4 regions of the Halomonas sp. ANAO-440 genome follow, and region 2 is predicted to be linked to each of the others. Evidence: predicted binding sites of a transcription regulator. Region 2 holds the regulator's gene; each other region holds the start of a gene.
The links. Region 2 encodes sigma-54, which starts transcription at its own class of promoters, with help from an activator protein. Its sites were predicted from a motif close to TGGCACNNNNNTTGCTNT; they were not measured.

Region 1 (4,175 bases), on a different contig from region 2:
ATCGGCTGAACGACCTGTTGATAACCCATCCCTTTGCGACCCCGTCTCCACCCAGCGTTGATCACGCTGCCGTCTACGTGGATATCTCCATCGCCAGCGAGGACCCAGATGTATTGGTGGAAGCGAGCACGCCCGTCAGCGCTACCGTCGAGCTTCATGACATGGCCATGGACGGTAGTACCATGCGGATGTTTCCGGTACCGCAGATCGAAGTGCCTGCCAGCACCTTGCTGACCATGCGCCCGGGCGGCGGATACCACCTGATGCTGCTGGACCTTGTCGCGCCGCTGCGCGAGGGGGACAGCTTCCCCATGACCCTGACATTTGCCGAGCGTGGGGAGATCGACATCCATGTGCGGGTCCAGAGCGCAGGCGATGGCCGTGCCGATGCAGGGGAGCTACTGCATCGGCACCGCCATTGATGCCCCAGCGAGTGCCTGGCAAGTGGCGCCAGGCCGCTCGCTCTTGCTACAGCCGCCGCTCTACGTCGATGGCGGTTGCCTGCACGGTCTGGCTGACCGGTGAGAGAGCCATGCTGGCTACGTAGTAGATCACGGCACCAAGAATCGAACCGGTAAACCAGCCATAGTCGTAGAACCAGAACATGGTGCCGGTGGTCAGCGATAGCAGGGTCAGCGAGACGGGTATGCCGAAGGCGATAAAGCCGGCAATGTTGATGGCGGGATAGGCCTTCCCGTCCTGATAGAGGCTCGGCACGTCGAGTCGTTGGCGCTTGATCAGGAAGTAGTCAACCGCCATGACGCCGGCGATTGGCCCCAGCAAGCTGGAGTATCCCAGCAGCCAGTTGGAGTACATGCTCTCGAGGGACACACCGGAGGTGAGGATCCCCGCCTTCTGCATCAAGTCGTAGCCCATCAGCGCCACCCCGAATGCCCCGGTGATCAGAACGCCGCGGGTGTGGTCGATGTAGCGTGGCGCGACGTTCTGGAAATCATTGGTTGGCGAGACGATATTGGCCGCCGTATTGGTCGAGATGGTGGCGATGATGATCATTACCATGGCGAGGCTGACCCAGAATGGATTGTTGATCATACCGATCAGGCTGACCGGGTCGGCGACGGTCTGGCCGACCAGCGATTCCGAGGCTGCTGTCATGACCACACCGAGGGCAGCGAAGAAGAACATGGTCAACGGCAGGCCCAGCACCTGGCCGACGATCTGGTCCTTCTGGCTCTTGGCGAAGCGACTGAAATCGGGAATGTTGAGCGACAGGGTAGCCCAGAAGCCGACCATGGCCGTCAGGCCGGCGAAGAAATAACCATAGACCGGCGCCCCTTCGGGGCGAGATGGCGGCTGCAGCAAGAGCTCGGTCATCGACATGTGTGGCCAGGCCCAGAACATCAATCCGATTCCGACCGCCAGCAGCAGCGGGGCTGCCAGTGTCTCCAGCCACTTGATCGATTCGGCGCCGCGGATCACCACATAGAGGTTCATGGCGCCGAAGATGAAGAAGCCTATGACTTCGCCGATCCCTCCCAGCGCCTGCCAGGGGGGAAAGATCGTCGACAGCAACAGGTGGATGGCAAGGCCCCCGAACATCGTCTGCACGCCGAACCAGCCGCAGCCGACCAGCGCCCGGATCAGGCAGGGTACGTTGGATCCGAGAATCCCGAACGATGAGCGCAGTACCACGGGAAAGGGAATGCCGAACTTGGTGCCGGGAAATGCATTGAGGGTCAGGGGAATCAACACGATGACATTCGCCAGCAGGATCGCAAGCAGCGCTTCACCGACGCTGAGCCCGAAATAGGCGGTCAAGACGCCGCCAAGGGTATAGGTCGGCACGCAGATCGACATACCCACCCACAGGGCGGCAATGTTCCATTTCGACCAGGTGCGCTCGTGCGCCTTGGTGGGTGCAATATCCGCATTGAAACGTGGACTGTCACGAACATCATCGCCTTCCTCGAGTTCGATCAAGCCCTGTTTGTCCAGCATCCTTGATGACTTGGTGGTCATTGTTGTTCTCCACGTCACTAGATGGGTTCATGAACTGCCCGATAGTCCTACCGAGCAGTAAGCAATAAGCGTGCCCAAGTTATGCCCTTTCCCTTGAATCGCCCTCCCGAGAGCGACCTTTCTCCCCTGTGGATGTACTTTTTCAAGGTCATCACCCACTCGATAATCTGAAAAGATGACGAAATCGACAGGATTTTATGAGGCCGGGAGAAGCCAGGAAGAACGACGTCGTTTTCACGCTTCATGTCAGGCTAGTCAAGTTTCAAAATGGTTCAAGATTTGTTAACGAGCTAATAAAATTAGTGCGGAATATATATTAAGATATTGTTTTTATTGATTTAAAAAGAATTCATAAAGGCACCTTTCCGGAGCAAGATTTCACCAAAATGGAGTTCCAGGACGAGGAGATTTCTTATTTTCCTTTTAAAACAATAGGTTGTTTCAAGCTTTCGTGGACGAAGAAAAAGATCTTGAAGGAGCCGCCATCACCGACTAGTTTTGAAAAAGCTGACTGAAGTGACAGCTTTATTGTTTTCTGAATTTTACCTTGGCTCTTGCCGACGTCGTGTCCAGTCGCATGAGCCCGACAACAAACACAACCTTGGGTAAGCGATCATGCAGAAAATGAAAATCGGCCTGATACAGATGGGCCTGAAGGCGAGTACCGACCTGGAACCCGCGGCGATTCGCGATGCTATGAACGAGGCACACCTGCCGCTGATCCAGCAGGCGGCGGATGCCGGCGTGCAGGTCCTGTGCTTCCAGGAAGTCTTCAATCAGCCCTATTTCTGTCCCAGCCAGGATCCCAAGTGGTATGCCGCCGCGGAACGGGTGCCCGAGGGGCCGACCTGCCAACTGATGCAGAAGCTGGCCGCCAAGCACAGCATGGTGATGGTCGTGTCGATCTTTGAAGAGACCGAGACCGGGGTCTACTACAACACCGCGGCGGTGTTCGATGCCGACGGCAGCTATCTCGGCAAGTATCACAAGACGCATATCCCGCAGGTCGCCGGCTTCTGGGAGAAGTTCTTCTTCAAGCCCGGCAAGTCCGAGTGGCCGGTCTTCGATACCGCCTACGGCAAGATCGGCGTCTACATCTGTTACGACCGCCACTTTCCCGAAGGGTGGCGTGCGCTCGCCTTGAATGGCGCCGAGGTGATCTTCAACCCCTCCGCCACCGTAGCCGGCCTCTCCCAGTATCTGTGGGAACTCGAACAACCCGCTTCCGCCGCGGCCAACGGCTGCTTCATCGCCGCCATCAACCGGGTCGGTACCGAAGCGCCATGGAACATCGGCGAATTCTACGGTTCGAGCTACATCGTCAACCCCCGCGGCCAGATCGAGGCCCAGGCCAGCGACAGGGAGGATGAGCTGCTCATCCATGAGATCGACCTGGATATGGTGCGCGAGGTGCGCAACAACTGGCAGTTCTTCCGCGACCGCCGCCCGGATGCTTACGCCCGACTGACCGACGGCGAATGATCCCGACACCAGGAGACGCACCATGAGCCTATTGATTCGCGGTGGCACCGTGGTCACCGACAGCGACACCTATCGCGCCGACATCCTCTGTAAAGACGGCAAGATTCAAGCCATCGGCAACCGTCTCGATGCGCCGCCGGGCGGCGATGTCATCGACGCCGAGGGCATGTACGTCATGCCAGGCGGCATCGATCCTCACACCCATATGCAGCTGCCCTTCATGGGCACCGTGGCCAGCGAGGATTTCTATACCGGCACGGCGGCGGCGCTGGCGGGCGGCACCACCTCGATCATCGATTTCGTGATTCCGAGCCCCGGGCAGTCGTTGATGGAGGCCTTTGATATCTGGCGCGGCTGGGCGGAAAAAGCCGCCTGCGATTATGCCTTCCACGTTGCCATCACCTGGTGGGACGACAGTGTCAGGGAGGAGATGGGAGCCCTGGTGCGTGAGCATGGAGTGAACAGCTTCAAGCACTTCATGGCCTACAAGGGAGCCATCATGGCCACCGATGACATCCTGGTGCAGAGCTTCTCGCGCTGCCTGGAACTCGGCGCAGTGCCCACGGTGCATGCGGAGAACGGCGAGCTGGTCTACCACATGCAGCAGAAGCTGCTGGCCGAGGGCATGACCGGGCCGGAGGCCCACCCCCTGTCGCGCCCGCCCCAGGTAGAGGGAGAAGCCGCCAGCCGGGCGATCCGCATCGCCAGCACCC
Region 2 (4,175 bases):
GATGATCACGAGCTGCATGCGGGTCTCCTGGTTGGCTGGCCGGGCGGCCCGGGAAGGTCAGAGCGGCGTCGGCGTCTGTCGTCGAATGGCTTCAATGAGCCGCTCGTGGAGCTCACGTTGGCTGTTGCTCTTGCGCAGTGCCACTCGAGTGTCGACATCGTTCATGATGCTGGCCACCTGGCTGAGTAGCGCCAGATGTGTATCGTCCGCCTCTTCCGGGACCAGCAGTACGAAGACCAGGTCGACCGGCTCTCCGTCGATGGCGTCGAAATCGATAGGCTCCGCCAGCTGGAGGAAGGCCGCGACCGGACTGTGACAGTGGGGGCTCCTGGCGTGAGGAATGGCCACCCCATTGCCGATGCCCGTGCTACCGAGGCGTTCTCTGCCGATCAGGCGGGCAAAGACTTCCTGGCTGTCGAGGCTCGGCGTGTTCTGTGCGATGAAGGTGCTGAAGAATTCCAGCACCCGTTTCTTGCTGCCACCGGGGACGCCGAACAAGGCGCGCTCCGGCGGCAGAATGGTTTCCAGTGTCATGGCAATCAGCGAATGCCGGCGCCCTGGGCGCGGGCCTGGGCTTTTTCCTTGTGTTTGACCAGTTGACGGTCGAGCTTGTCGGTCAGTGCGTCAATAGCGGCGTACATGTCGGGATCGGTGGCCTCGGCATGAAGGTCGGCGCCGGCAGCATGCAGGGTGCAGGCGGCCAGTTGACGCTCCTTCTCTACCGAAAGCGTGACCTGGACGTTGGTGATGTTGTCGTAGTGGCGCTGCACGCGGGTCAGTTTTTCGCTGACGTAGTCACGCAGGGCATCGGTCAGTTCCACATGGTGGCCGGTAATATTGACTTGCATGACAGGCTCCTTCGTCCTTCGGGTGGTGCCTCGATTGTAACCCTTTTTGAGGCCCTGCAAACCCCTCCCTTTCCGGTTTCCTGCGAAGGGTCAAGAGAGCGGGCTGGGGTCAGCGAAATCGCTTGCGCTCGCTTGAGGAGGGTATGCCCAACGCTTCCCGGTACTTGGCGACGGTTCGCCGCGCAACGCGGATGCCGTCCTCGGCCAGCAGATCGACCAGGCGACTGTCCGACAGCGGCTTGCGGGGCGGCTCGTCCTGTACCAGCTTGCGGATCCGGGCACGGATCGCGGTGCTGGAATAGGCGTCGCCTTCGCCTTCTCCGCCGCCGACATGGCTGGAGAAGAAGAACTTGAGTTCGAACACGCCGCGCGGCGTGTGGATGAATTTCTGGGTCGTTACGCGAGAGATGGTCGACTCATGCATATCCACGGCCTGGGCAATATCAGCCAGTATCAGTGGCCGCATGGCCTCCTCCCCCTGCTCGAGAAAGTCGAGCTGGCGGGCCATGATCTCGCGGCCGACCCGCAGCAGGGTGTCGTTCCGGCTGGCCAGGCTCTTCATCAGCCAGCGCGCCTCCTGAAGGTGATCCTTGAGAAACTGGTTGTCCTGGCTCTTGTCGGCGCGCCTTACCAGGGCCACGTAATCGGGCTGGATGCGCAGTCTTGGCAGGGCGTCGGCGTTGAGCTCGACACGCCAGCCGCGCTCGTCATGGCGAGCGAGCAGGTCGGGGGTGATGTAATTGCCACTCACCTCGGCGAACTCGCTGCCCGGGCGCGGGTCCAGCGAGCGAATCAGACCGATCACCTCCTCCAGGGCCTCATCGTCCAGCCCCAGGCGGCGCTTGAGCAGTCGGCGATCGTCGCTGGCCAGGGCTTCGAGGAACTGGCGGACGAGGCGCCTGGCCTGGGGGAGCAGCGGGGTGTCGTCGGGTAGTGCCGCGAGCTGCAGCATCAGGCATTCACGCAGGTCCCGGGCAAAGACACCGGTAGGTTCGAATTGCTGCAGACGCAGCAGCACCTGCTCGACCTCCCGGGTTGGCAGGCCCTCGAGGCCCTGCTGGCGAAGCCCGTCGCGAATCTCTTCCAGCGGCTGCGCCAGGTAGCCGGTGCCGTCCACGGCATCGATCAGGCTCTCGGCGATCTGGCGCTGGCGCTCGCTGAGATCGGTCATCGCGAGCTGCCAGATCAGGTGGCTGGCCAGGCTCTGCCCGGCGGCCTGGCGTTCAAAATCAGGTCCTTCGCCGCTGCCCGAGCTGGCGCCATGGTCGGGGTAGGTGTCAGACCAGTCGCTGTCGGTGGAAAGTTCAGAGGGAATTTCGCTGGCCCAATCGTCGTCTTGGACCGCTTCGGCGGTCTGTTCGCCGAAGCCGTCGTCGAGTTCCAGCATGGGGTTGGTTTCCAGCGCCTGCTGGATCTCCTGACGCAGATCGAGCGTCGAGAGCTGCAGCAGCGCAATCGCCTGCTGCAGTTGGGGCGTCATGGTCAGCTGAGTGCCGACACGGAGTTGCAAGGATGCTTTCATGGCCATGAGAATAGGGGGCTCATCTGCCGAAAAAAACCACCCTAGCCCCCAATGGTTCGACTTGCAAGTGGTTTGAGTGCAATAAGCATGCCATCCGCAATTTCCGTGCCGAATATGCATGTTTATATTGACAGCAGGCAGTTGTGTTGATTCGAGTCGCCAGGTTTAGAGACGGAAGTCCTCGCCGAGATAGACCTCACGCACCCTGCGGTTGGCGAGAATGGCATTGGCATCACCTTCCGCAATGATCTGCCCGTCTCCGACGATGTAGGCGGTATTGCAGATATCCAATGTCTCGCGCACGTTGTGGTCGGTGATCAGGACGCCGATATCACGCGCCTTGAGCTGACGGATGATGCCTTTGATTTCACCAACGGAAATAGGATCCACGCCAGCGAAAGGCTCATCGAGCAGGATGAAGGCCGGCTCGGTGGCCAGCGCCCTGGCGATCTCCACCCGTCGCCGTTCGCCGCCAGACAGGCTCATGCCGAGATTGTTGCGGATATGGGTAACATGAAAGTCTTCCAGCAGCTCTTCCAAGCGCGCATGACGGCCTCGTCGGTCCAGGTCCTTGCGCGTCTCGAGAATGGCCATGATGTTATCCGCCACCGAGAGCTTGCGAAAGATCGAGGCTTCCTGGGGAAGGTAGCCAATGCCGGCGCGGGCTCGCTCATGCATGGCCGACCCGCTCAGGTCCAGGTCGTCGATATGCACTTCACCGGCGTCGGCGCGGACCAGGCCAACGATCATGTAGAACGAAGTGGTCTTGCCGGCACCGTTGGGGCCGAGAAGGCCGACGATGCTGCCCTGCTCGATGGAGAGGCTGATGTCGTGTACCACACGGCGACGCTTGTAGCTCTTGGCCAGGTGAGTGGCTCTCAGGGTCTTCATTACCACGTCAGCGCTCCGGTTGCAGGGTCATGCGAATCCGCTGGCGCCCTTCGACACCTTCGCTCTCGGCACGAGCCTGAACCACGCGGCGATCGAGGAAGTACTCCAGATAGCCGCCATCGAAGGTATCGCCCCGCTGATGCAGCTCGGCCCTGTCGATCAGTTCGACGCGGCGCTCGGCGACATGATAGATGATGGTTCGCCCCCAGCCACGCACCACGGGTTCGTCCGGGTCGGGCTGCTGCTCGATATAGGCGCGCTCGCCGGTGGCGATGGCGCGAGTCAGTTCGCCAGCCTGGTTGCGGCGGATCTCGACCCGGTTGCCGGTCAGTTGCATGGTCCCCTGGCGAATGTCCACGTCACCGGTATAGACGGCGGTGCCGGCGGTGTCGTCGAGATCGAGCTGGTCGGCCTCGACTTCGATAGGTTGGTCGGCGTCTCGCTGCTGGGCCAGGACCGGGCCGCTTCCCCACGCCATGCCAACCAGCGCCAGGGCGATTAGCATGCGGGCGGTTGGGAACTTGAATTGCTTCATGGCGTGACATCCTCTGGTTCGATGGCTTCGGCCTGGCCCTGCTGGGCGCGCTCCGGGGGGTGGTGGCCGCGAACATTGTCGGTCAAACGTGACCGGTTGTCATGGATCCAGGCATCGAAGCGGTCGCCGCGCATGTGTTGGGGGGGCTGCTGGAGCAGTGCCGGGGTGTCGCTCCAGGCGTGCCCGACATTGGCGTCGAAGTGCAATATTTCTGTGTCGAGCTGCCAGCGTTCCTCGGGGGCGAACAGTCGGGCGTTGCCGGTCAGTGTCAGTGGATTGCCCCCGGGGCCAAGTCGCCCTTCGTCGCCGTTGGCAATCCAGCGCCTACCCTCTCGATCGATCAAGTGGGCCACCGGGGTTACCGCTCGGGTGACATCAT
Region 3 (4,175 bases), on a different contig from region 2:
ATCAGCAGGATCAACATCGCCAGGCAGCGAGAAGGTCGGCCAGCAGCGCTGCCGGCACTCGCCTTGACCGCCACTGGCCAGGGCAACGGGAAAATCCTCATCGGAGCTTTCCTCTGGATAGAGACGAGAAGGCCTCTGGATAGAGACAAGATGGCGTGCGTCCCGCCGCCCGGCTGGGCGGCGGGGAAATCGACTCACTCGATTTATTCGGCCAAGGCAGCCTCGGCTTCTTCGGCCGCAGTGCTGCCGCCGCAGGAGCCGGTGGCGACATTGAAGTTGCCGCAGCGCATCGGTGCACGCCAGTCGGCAATCAGGTCACGGGAGCCCGGCAGGTAGTCGGACCAGGCATCGCCGGCCACGGTGGAAGGTGTCCGCCAGACCACGTCGAACTGGCCATTATCCTGGATCTCACCGATCAGCACCGGCTTGGTGATGTGGTGGTTGGGCATCATCGCCGCATAGCCGCCGGTCAGGTTGGGTACGGTGACACCGATGATCGCCTCCTTGATCGCGTCGACGTCGGTGGTACCGGCCTTGCGCACCGCCTCGGCCCACATGTTGAAGCCGATGTAGTGAGCCTCCATGGGATCGTTGGTCACCGCCTCCTCGTCGCCGGTGTAATCGATCCAGGCGTCGATGAAGTCATAGTTTTCATCGGTGTCGACGCTCATGAAGTAGTTCCAGGCGGCCAGGTGGCCGACCAACGGGCCAGTGTTGATCCCGGTCAGCTCCTGCTCGCCCACCGAGAATGCGACCACCGGGATATCCGCAGCGTCAACGCCTTGGTTGGCCAGTTCCGTATAGAAAGGCACGTTGGCATCCCCGTTGATGGTGGACACCACCGCGGTCTTCTTGCCCTCGCTACCGAAGCGACGAATATCCGAGACGATGTTCTGCCAGTCGGAGTGACCGAAGGGCGTGTAGTTGATCATGATGTCGTCGTCGGCCACCCCGTGTTCCTCCTTGAGGAAGGCCTCGAGGATACGGTTGGTGGTGCGCGGATAGACATAGTCGGTGCCGGCCAGCACCCAGCGCTCTACGCCCACCTCGTTCAGCAGGTACTCGACGGCGGGAATGGCCTGCTGGTTGGGCGCCGCTCCGGTATAGAAGACGTTCTCGGAGGACTCCTCACCCTCATACTGCACCGGATAGAACAGCAGGCCGTTGAGCTCCTCGAAGACGGGCAGCACGGCCTTGCGCGAGACCGAGGTCCAGTTGCCGAAGACCACATCGACTTCATGCTGGGCCAGCAACTCGCGGGCACGCTCGGCGAACAGCGGCCAGTTGGAGGCCGGGTCGACCACCACCGCCTCGAGCTGGCGGCCCAGCAGGCCGCCCTGCTCGTTCTGCTGCTCGATCAGCATTTCCACGGTGTCCTTGAGCACCGTCTCGCTGATCGCCATGGTGCCGGACAGCGAGTGGAGAATGCCCACCTTGATCGGTTCTTCCGCCAGCGCCTGGGCGCTGAAACCAAGGCTGGCAGTGGTAACCAGTGCGGCAGCCGCCAGCCGTGAAGGACGAAGATAGGGATGGAGATAGGGACGGGACAGGACCTTGCGTCGGGATTCGTTCACTTGTCACTCCTTGCACCTTCCTGCGGGAAGGTTTCATTGTGATGGCATCGCACTGGGTCAAAGGACCGTCCGTGCGGGTCTCAGCCATCAGTCTTTGCAAGGCCTGCGCCACCCTCACGCAAAAATCGTAAATCTTTTAAATTTCAATACATTGGAAACACCAGCCAGGACCATTCACATATCCCTCGGCACTACCGTGGTGCAGACAGAGTCCCCTTTCTCCGCACTTCCCGCACCGTTCGCGTGCAGGGCACACAAAAAAGGGGCACCGGTCTGCACCGGCACCCCAACATCAAAACCCTGGCGCGATCATGTCCGTGCGCGGCGCGCCTTTGCCAGGCCCTGCTTCACCACTGGAAGCAGCAGCGACAGCGCGGCGATGATCAGCAGCCACATGGAGATCGGCTTGTCGATGAAGATCATCCAGTCACCACCCGAGATCTGCAGCGCCCGGCGCATGGATTCTTCCATGATGGCACCGAGGATCAGCGCCAGGATCAGCGGCGCCGCCGGGAAGCCGAACAGGCGCATGCCGAGTCCCACCAGGCCGAATCCCAGCAGCAGGAGCAGATCGAAGACGCTGAAGCTCATGCCGTAGACCCCCACCATGCAGAAGATCAGGATCAGGGCGAGCAGCAGCGGACGCGGCATCTCGAGGATCTTGGCGATATAGGGAATCAGCGGCAGGTTGAGTACCAGCAGGAAGATGTTGCCGATGTACATACTGGCGATGACGCCCCAGAACACGTCGGGACGGTCGACCAGCATGGCCGGCCCCGGGCTGACGCCCATGACCAGCAGCGCACCCAGCAGCACCGCCGTGGTGCCGGAACCGGGCACGCCAAGCGTCAGCAGCGGGACAAAGGAGCCGGTACAGGCGGCATTGTTGGCCGCCTCGGGGGCCGCGACGCCCTTGATATTGCCCTTGCCGAAGGTATCCCCATCCTTGGCCAGGCGCTTTTCCATGCTGTAGCCGAGGAATGAACCGATAGTGGCACCGGCCCCAGGCAATACGCCGGTGAAGAAACCGAGCACGGAGCTGCGGGCGATGGGCGGCGCGATCTCGCGAACCTCGCTTCGGCTCAGCTTCAGCGAACCGATGGCATTGCGCGGCTGCTCCTTGCCCCCACCACCGCGCAGCAGCATGTAGAACACTTCAGCCAGCGCGAAGATACCCAGCGCCACCACCAGGAAGTCGATACCGTCGAGGAGATGAGCAGTGCCGAAGGTGAATCGCTCCGTGCCGGTCTGAAGGTCGATGCCCATGATCGAGATCATCACCCCTATCACGGCAGCGATCAGTCCCTTGACCAGTGATTTGTCGGAGAGCGACACCACCGCGGTGAGCCCCAGCACCATCAGCGAGAAGTACTCGGCCGGCCCGAAGCTGACCGCGACCTTCGACAGCATCGGTGCCACCAGCATCAGGAAGACGATGGAGATGGTGCCGCCGACGAAGGACGCATAGGCGGCAATGGCCAGGGCCTTGCCCGCCAGCCCCTGCTTGGCCATTGGATAGCCGTCGAACGAGGTCGCCACGGTACCGGCGACGCCCGGCGCGTTGAGCAGGATCGATGAACTCGAGCCACCGAAGATGGCACCGTAGTAGACCCCTGCCATCAGGATCAGGCCGGACGAGGGTTCCATGGCAAAGGTGATCGGGATCATCAGCGCCAGGGCACTGATCGGACCCAGGCCCGGCAGCATGCCGATGATGGTGCCGGCAAAGACCCCGGCGAAGACGTAGGCGATGTTCATCGGCTCCAGCGCGATACCGAAGCCGTACATCAGGTTGTTCAGAGATTCCATGGGAGACTCCGGGCCGTGGTCAGAGCGGCAGCAAACCGGTGGGCAGATAGACACCCATGATCCGAGTCATGGTCAGGTAGAGAGTCAGCACGACGCCCAGCGAGGTGGCAAGGTTGACCCCATGGCGGCGATAGCCGTAGTACCAGGCCAGCCCGAAGACCAGCGATACGGAGGCCAGCACGAAGCCTACCGGCACCAGCAGCAGCGCGTAGGCCACGATGGCCAGGGTGGTCACGATGACCCGCGACCATGGCTTCAGCAGCAGCGGGGCGGCCTGCTCTTCGGGGTCCAGCTCCTCGGGTACGTCCTGTGACTTGGGCTTCTCCAGGAACAACAGCAGGGACAGGCCCAGCAGCGTGAAGCCCAGCACCTTGGGGAAGAGATCGGAGTCGATCGGCCTTGGCAGAGGAAAGGGACGGATCTGCCAGGCCATGGCCAGGTAGCCTACCGCTAGCGCGGCCAGCACCAGAGCAATGATCTGGTTGGAATTGAGTCGAGTCATGGCGGACCTCGAGCCTGAGGGGCTCAAGCAGTGCTGAAGGTACGGACGAGAGCCCCGTTGCGGGGCCCTCGCCGACGATGGCTCGTAACGGTTACTCGCCGAGCAGACCGAGTTCGCTCAGGACTTCGCTGAAGAGTTCCTTCTGCGCATCGAGGAACTCACCGAACTCCTCGCTGGACTGGTAGGCGTCGAGCCAGCCCAACTGGTCACGGGCATCCTGCCAGCCTTCGGTCTCCTGCATGCGGGCAAACAGGTCCTCGTAGTAGGCCACCGCCTCGGCCGGCATGTCC
Region 4 (4,175 bases), on a different contig from region 2:
GCCCCGGTTTCCGGGTCGAGTCCTACGGTGCCGAGAATGATCCCCATGCCGCCGGCCGCCAGTCCCTTGAGGAACGACCCCCCGGCCATGGCGGCAATGAAGACCAGCGCAAAGATCAGGATGGCGGCCAGCTCGTAGGGGCCGAACTTCAGCGCCACCGACGCGAACGGAATGGCCACCGCAATCAACAGCAGGGTGGCCAGCAGATCGCCGATTACCGAGGCCAGCAGGCCTACCTTGAGTGCCTTGCGCGGCTTGCCGTCGCGGGCCATGGGATAACCATCGAGGCAGGTGGCCGCCGATGAGGGCTCGCCGGGCGTATTGAGCAGGATGGCCGAGACGGCACTGCCGGCGGCGGTGCCCTTGGACAGGCCGATCAGGAAGGCGATGGCGGCATAGGCCGACATGTAGAAGGTCAGCGGAATGGCGATGGCGATGGCCACGGCCCGGTTGAGGCCGGGAATGACACCGACAATATAGCCGAGCAGCACGCCGCCAAGGATGATGGCGATGGATTCGTAGTGCAGGGCCGCCGCGAAGGAGGCGAGAATGGCGTCGAAACCGATCATGTCACACCACTCCAATGCGCATCAGATGGGCGGTCAGGCCATAGAGGCCGGCCGCCGGGATCGTGGCGGTGAGCACCACCACATACCAGCGTCGTTCACCGAGCAGCAGCAGCAGGCCGCCGATCAGCAGCGGTGCGACCCAGGTCAACGGGAAGCGATCGATCAGCACGATGAAGCCCAGCACATACAGGAACGGCCATACCTGATGCCAGAGGTGGCCGGCCGGCGGAATGGAGAAGAAGGGCTTTCCGGCGCGCTTGAGCGCTATGGCGCTGACCAGGGTCAGCAGGCCGGCGCAGCCGAGCATCAGCCAGGCGCCGAGGGTGGCCAGCGCCTTGGGCGGCATGCCGATGGCGAAGCCGCGGCCGCCGTAGGTGGGAATGACCCAGGCGAGGAGCAGCACCGCGATGGCGGCAACACCGATTCCAGACCAGAAATTCTTGCGTGGCATATCGGTCATGTGGTGTAGGTCTTGTGGTGTGGGTGACGGTTCGAGGCGGGCAGCAAATGTCTTGAACAGAAAGTTTGCTTGAATTCACTGCCTTCCACGTATTGTTTTGCTGACAAAATGGCTAGCCGACGACACTATCTGCTGCGGGGCACCCCCTCAAACACTGGCTGCGACGGAAATTAAACGTTAATGGGGCGGATGGTTCTTGACCATACAGCCACTATACAGCAGGGGTTGGGTGAAAATAGTGCATCAATGCGGTGCAGAAGGCGCTGATCATGGTCAATTGTGGTGCAAAAACATCCTTCTCCTTCCTGCCATATGGCTCGGGTAGCGTTTCTGGTGCAAGGAAGGGTATTCGCAAGAATCAAAAAAACATTTTAAAACATATGGATAAAAAAATTATGGGTTGTGATGGTGCAGTGTTGGCACGCTGCCTGCATTAGGTTGGCCAGCTCCCATGCCTGCGCATGGTGATCGTGGGCACCAAGCTCACAGCGTGCTACAACATGCGCTGGGTCGATGCCAGTGCCAGTGGACCATCAGCCAACGAATCGAGCCAAACTCGCTCAAATGGAGGACATTATGTCTGCCAAGACTCTCGCCCTGATCGAAGAAAACGACGTGAAGTGGGTTGACCTGCGCTTCACCGACACCAAAGGCAAGGAGCAGCACGTCACCATCCCCGCGCGTGACGTGGACGACGAATTTTTCGAGAACGGGCAGATGTTCGATGGCTCCTCCATCTCCGGCTGGAAGGGCATCAACGAGTCGGACATGATCCTGCGCCCGGAAGACGGTACCGCCTTCCTCGATCCGTTCACCGAAGACGCCACCATCGTGCTGCGCTGCGACATCATCGAGCCCGCCACCATGCAGGGCTACGAGCGCGACCCGCGCTCAATCGCCAAGCGGGCGGAAGCCTACCTGCAGTCCAGCGGCCTGGGCGACACCGCCTTCTTCGGCCCGGAGCCGGAATTCTTCATCTTCGATGAGGTGCACTGGAAGACCGATATCGAAGGGGCGATGTTCAAGATCTCCTCTGAAGAGGGCGCCTGGTCCACCGACCGTCAGGTCGAGGGTGGCAACCTGGCCCACCGTCCGCGGGTCAAGGGAGGCTACTTCCCGGTGCCGCCGGTGGACAGCTTCCACGATATTCGCGGCGCCATGTGCAACACCCTGGAGGCCATCGGCCAGACCGTCGAAGTGCATCACCACGAGGTGGCCAACGCCGGCCAGAACGAGATCGGCGTCAAGTTCAACACCCTGGTGAAGAAGGCCGACGAGCTTCAGGAGATGAAGTACGTCGTGCATAACGTGGCTCACGCCTATGGCAAGACTGCGACCTTCATGCCCAAGCCGCTGGTTGGTGACAACGGTTCAGGCATGCACGTGCATCAGTCCTTCTGGAAGGATGGCGTCAACCAGTTCGCCGGTGACCAGTACGCCGGACTGTCTGAAATGGCGCTTTACTACATCGGCGGTATCATCAAGCACGCCCGTGCCCTGAACGCCTTCACCAATGCCTCGACCAACTCCTACAAGCGTCTGGTTCCTGGCTTCGAGGCGCCGGTCATGCTGGCCTACAGTGCTCGCAACCGCTCCGCTTCCATTCGCATTCCTTACACCGCCAGCCCCAAGGGCAAGCGCGTCGAGTGCCGTTTCCCGGATCCGACCGCCAACCCTTACCTGTGCTTCGCGGCGATGCTGATGGCGGGTATCGACGGTATCAAGAACAAGATCCACCCCGGCGATGCCATGGACAAGAACCTGTACGACCTGCCGCCGGAAGAGGGCAAGAAGGTTCCGACCGTGGCCAGTAGCCTGGATCAGGCCCTGGAGGCGCTGGATGCCGATCGTGCCTTCCTCACCGAGGGTGGCGTCTTCACGGATGACATGATCGATGCCTATATCGAGCTCAAGATGGAAGACGTGGAGCGTATCCGCATGAGTACGCATCCGGTCGAATTCGACATGTACTACAGCTGCTGAGGCATGCTGCGCGCCCGGTCCGGCAAGGCGGATCGGGCGCTCGGACGCTTCGGTGTCTGACAATCAAAGGGGCTCCGTTCATCTAGGCGGAGCCCCTTTTTGTCGTACACTGGACTCCATGGCTTGATACGACAGGCAGCCGACCGTGACGTCCAACCGATACGGGGCGCTGACGAAGGAGACCGATCCTCATGAAGAAGGCGCTTTTGGTAATCATTGGGCTGCTGGTCGCCTCCTCTGCCCTGGCGACAACTATCTATCGCACCGTCGACTCCCAGGGCAACGTGATCTTCACCGACAGTCCGGGCGGAGGTGGCGAGCCGGTGGAGCTCGCGCCGCTCACGGTGGTGCCCTCCCGGGAGCTACCCGGAAGTGCAGAGCCGCCGCGGGTGGAGGGCGTTGCGCCGCGTGCCAGCGCATCCCCGGGCCAGCCCTTCATGCCCTACGATGTCTTTCGTATCGCTTCGCCAGCGAATGGCGCTGAGCTGGCCGCCAGCCATGCAGGCAACGTGCAGGTGGAGCTTACCATCGAGCCTGAGCTGCGGCCCGACCATCAGGCCCGGTTGCTGGTGAACGGCAGGGTGAGCCAGACCGCGATGCACACCGCTGTCTTCATGCTCACCGATCTCGATCGTGGCCAGTACGTGATCCAGGCTGAGCTGCTGGATGGGGTCGGTGAGATTCGCCATCGCACCCAGCCGGTGACGCTCCATGTTCGGCGATCTCCTGCCGGTTGAGGCGGGCTCGGTTCCCCGGTTCGCCCTCCTTTCACCCACCCGTGCCCCAAGGGTGAGCGATTCCCCGCCCCACGCTGGTGGACACTTCTTTATTGCACCATGATAGTGCAGGTCATGGCCGCCACGATGCCCTGAAACGGCGCCAAGCCGTGGGTTTCAAGATTGGCGCGGTTCTTGCTTTAGCTAGGAGTGGCTAGGGTAGTTACAGGAATCCTGGCTTGCACAGGGGTTTCGCCGGCTGCGCGAAACGGGTGCGTGTTCACACCAAGAGAAGACCAATGCATCGACGTCTGATGGAACACCTCACCACTGCGGTGCTGCTACTGGATGGCAGCCTGCGCCTGAGCTGGATGAACCCCGCCGCTGAAGCACTGCTGGCGGTAAGTCTTGGGCGCGTGAAGGGGATGCGGCTGTCGACGCTGGTCA

Region 1: KZO25_RS19075 (NCS1 family nucleobase:cation symporter-1) is a predicted target of sigma-54. The motif match lies at 2,039-2,056, and genes of this name have one in related genera.
Region 3: urtA (urea ABC transporter substrate-binding protein) is a predicted target of sigma-54. The motif match lies at 1,668-1,685, and genes of this name have one in related genera.
Region 4: glnA (glutamate--ammonia ligase) is a predicted target of sigma-54. The motif match lies at 1,447-1,464, and genes of this name have one in related genera.

The regions. Positions count from the first base shown of each region.
Region 1 covers NZ_JAHXBV010000046.1:5,257-9,431, forward strand. The annotation lists gene KZO25_RS19070 (copper chaperone PCu(A)C) at 1-422, shown strand, start outside; gene KZO25_RS19075 (NCS1 family nucleobase:cation symporter-1) at 469-1,980, opposite strand; gene KZO25_RS19080 (nitrilase-related carbon-nitrogen hydrolase) at 2,596-3,462, shown strand; gene hydA (dihydropyrimidinase) at 3,485-4,175, shown strand, end outside.
Region 2 covers NZ_JAHXBV010000002.1:186,990-191,164, forward strand. The annotation lists gene rapZ (RNase adapter RapZ) at 1-18, opposite strand, end outside; gene ptsN (PTS IIA-like nitrogen regulatory protein PtsN) at 58-534, opposite strand; gene hpf (ribosome hibernation-promoting factor, HPF/YfiA family) at 540-848, opposite strand; gene KZO25_RS01870 (RNA polymerase factor sigma-54) at 958-2,376, opposite strand; gene lptB (LPS export ABC transporter ATP-binding protein) at 2,536-3,261, opposite strand; gene lptA (lipopolysaccharide transport periplasmic protein LptA) at 3,269-3,796, opposite strand; gene lptC (LPS export ABC transporter periplasmic protein LptC) at 3,793-4,175, opposite strand, start outside.
Region 3 covers NZ_JAHXBV010000007.1:24,070-28,244, reverse strand. The annotation lists gene urtB (urea ABC transporter permease subunit UrtB) at 1-17, opposite strand, end outside; gene urtA (urea ABC transporter substrate-binding protein) at 204-1,574, opposite strand; gene KZO25_RS06970 (tripartite tricarboxylate transporter permease) at 1,884-3,383, opposite strand; gene KZO25_RS06965 (tripartite tricarboxylate transporter TctB family protein) at 3,403-3,885, opposite strand; gene KZO25_RS06960 (tripartite tricarboxylate transporter substrate binding protein) at 3,977-4,175, opposite strand, start outside.
Region 4 covers NZ_JAHXBV010000028.1:18,876-23,050, forward strand. The annotation lists gene KZO25_RS16545 (tripartite tricarboxylate transporter permease) at 1-569, opposite strand, end outside; gene KZO25_RS16550 (hypothetical protein) at 571-1,029, opposite strand; gene glnA (glutamate--ammonia ligase) at 1,606-3,012, shown strand; gene KZO25_RS16560 (DUF4124 domain-containing protein) at 3,204-3,749, shown strand; gene glnL (nitrogen regulation protein NR(II)) at 4,001-4,175, shown strand, end outside.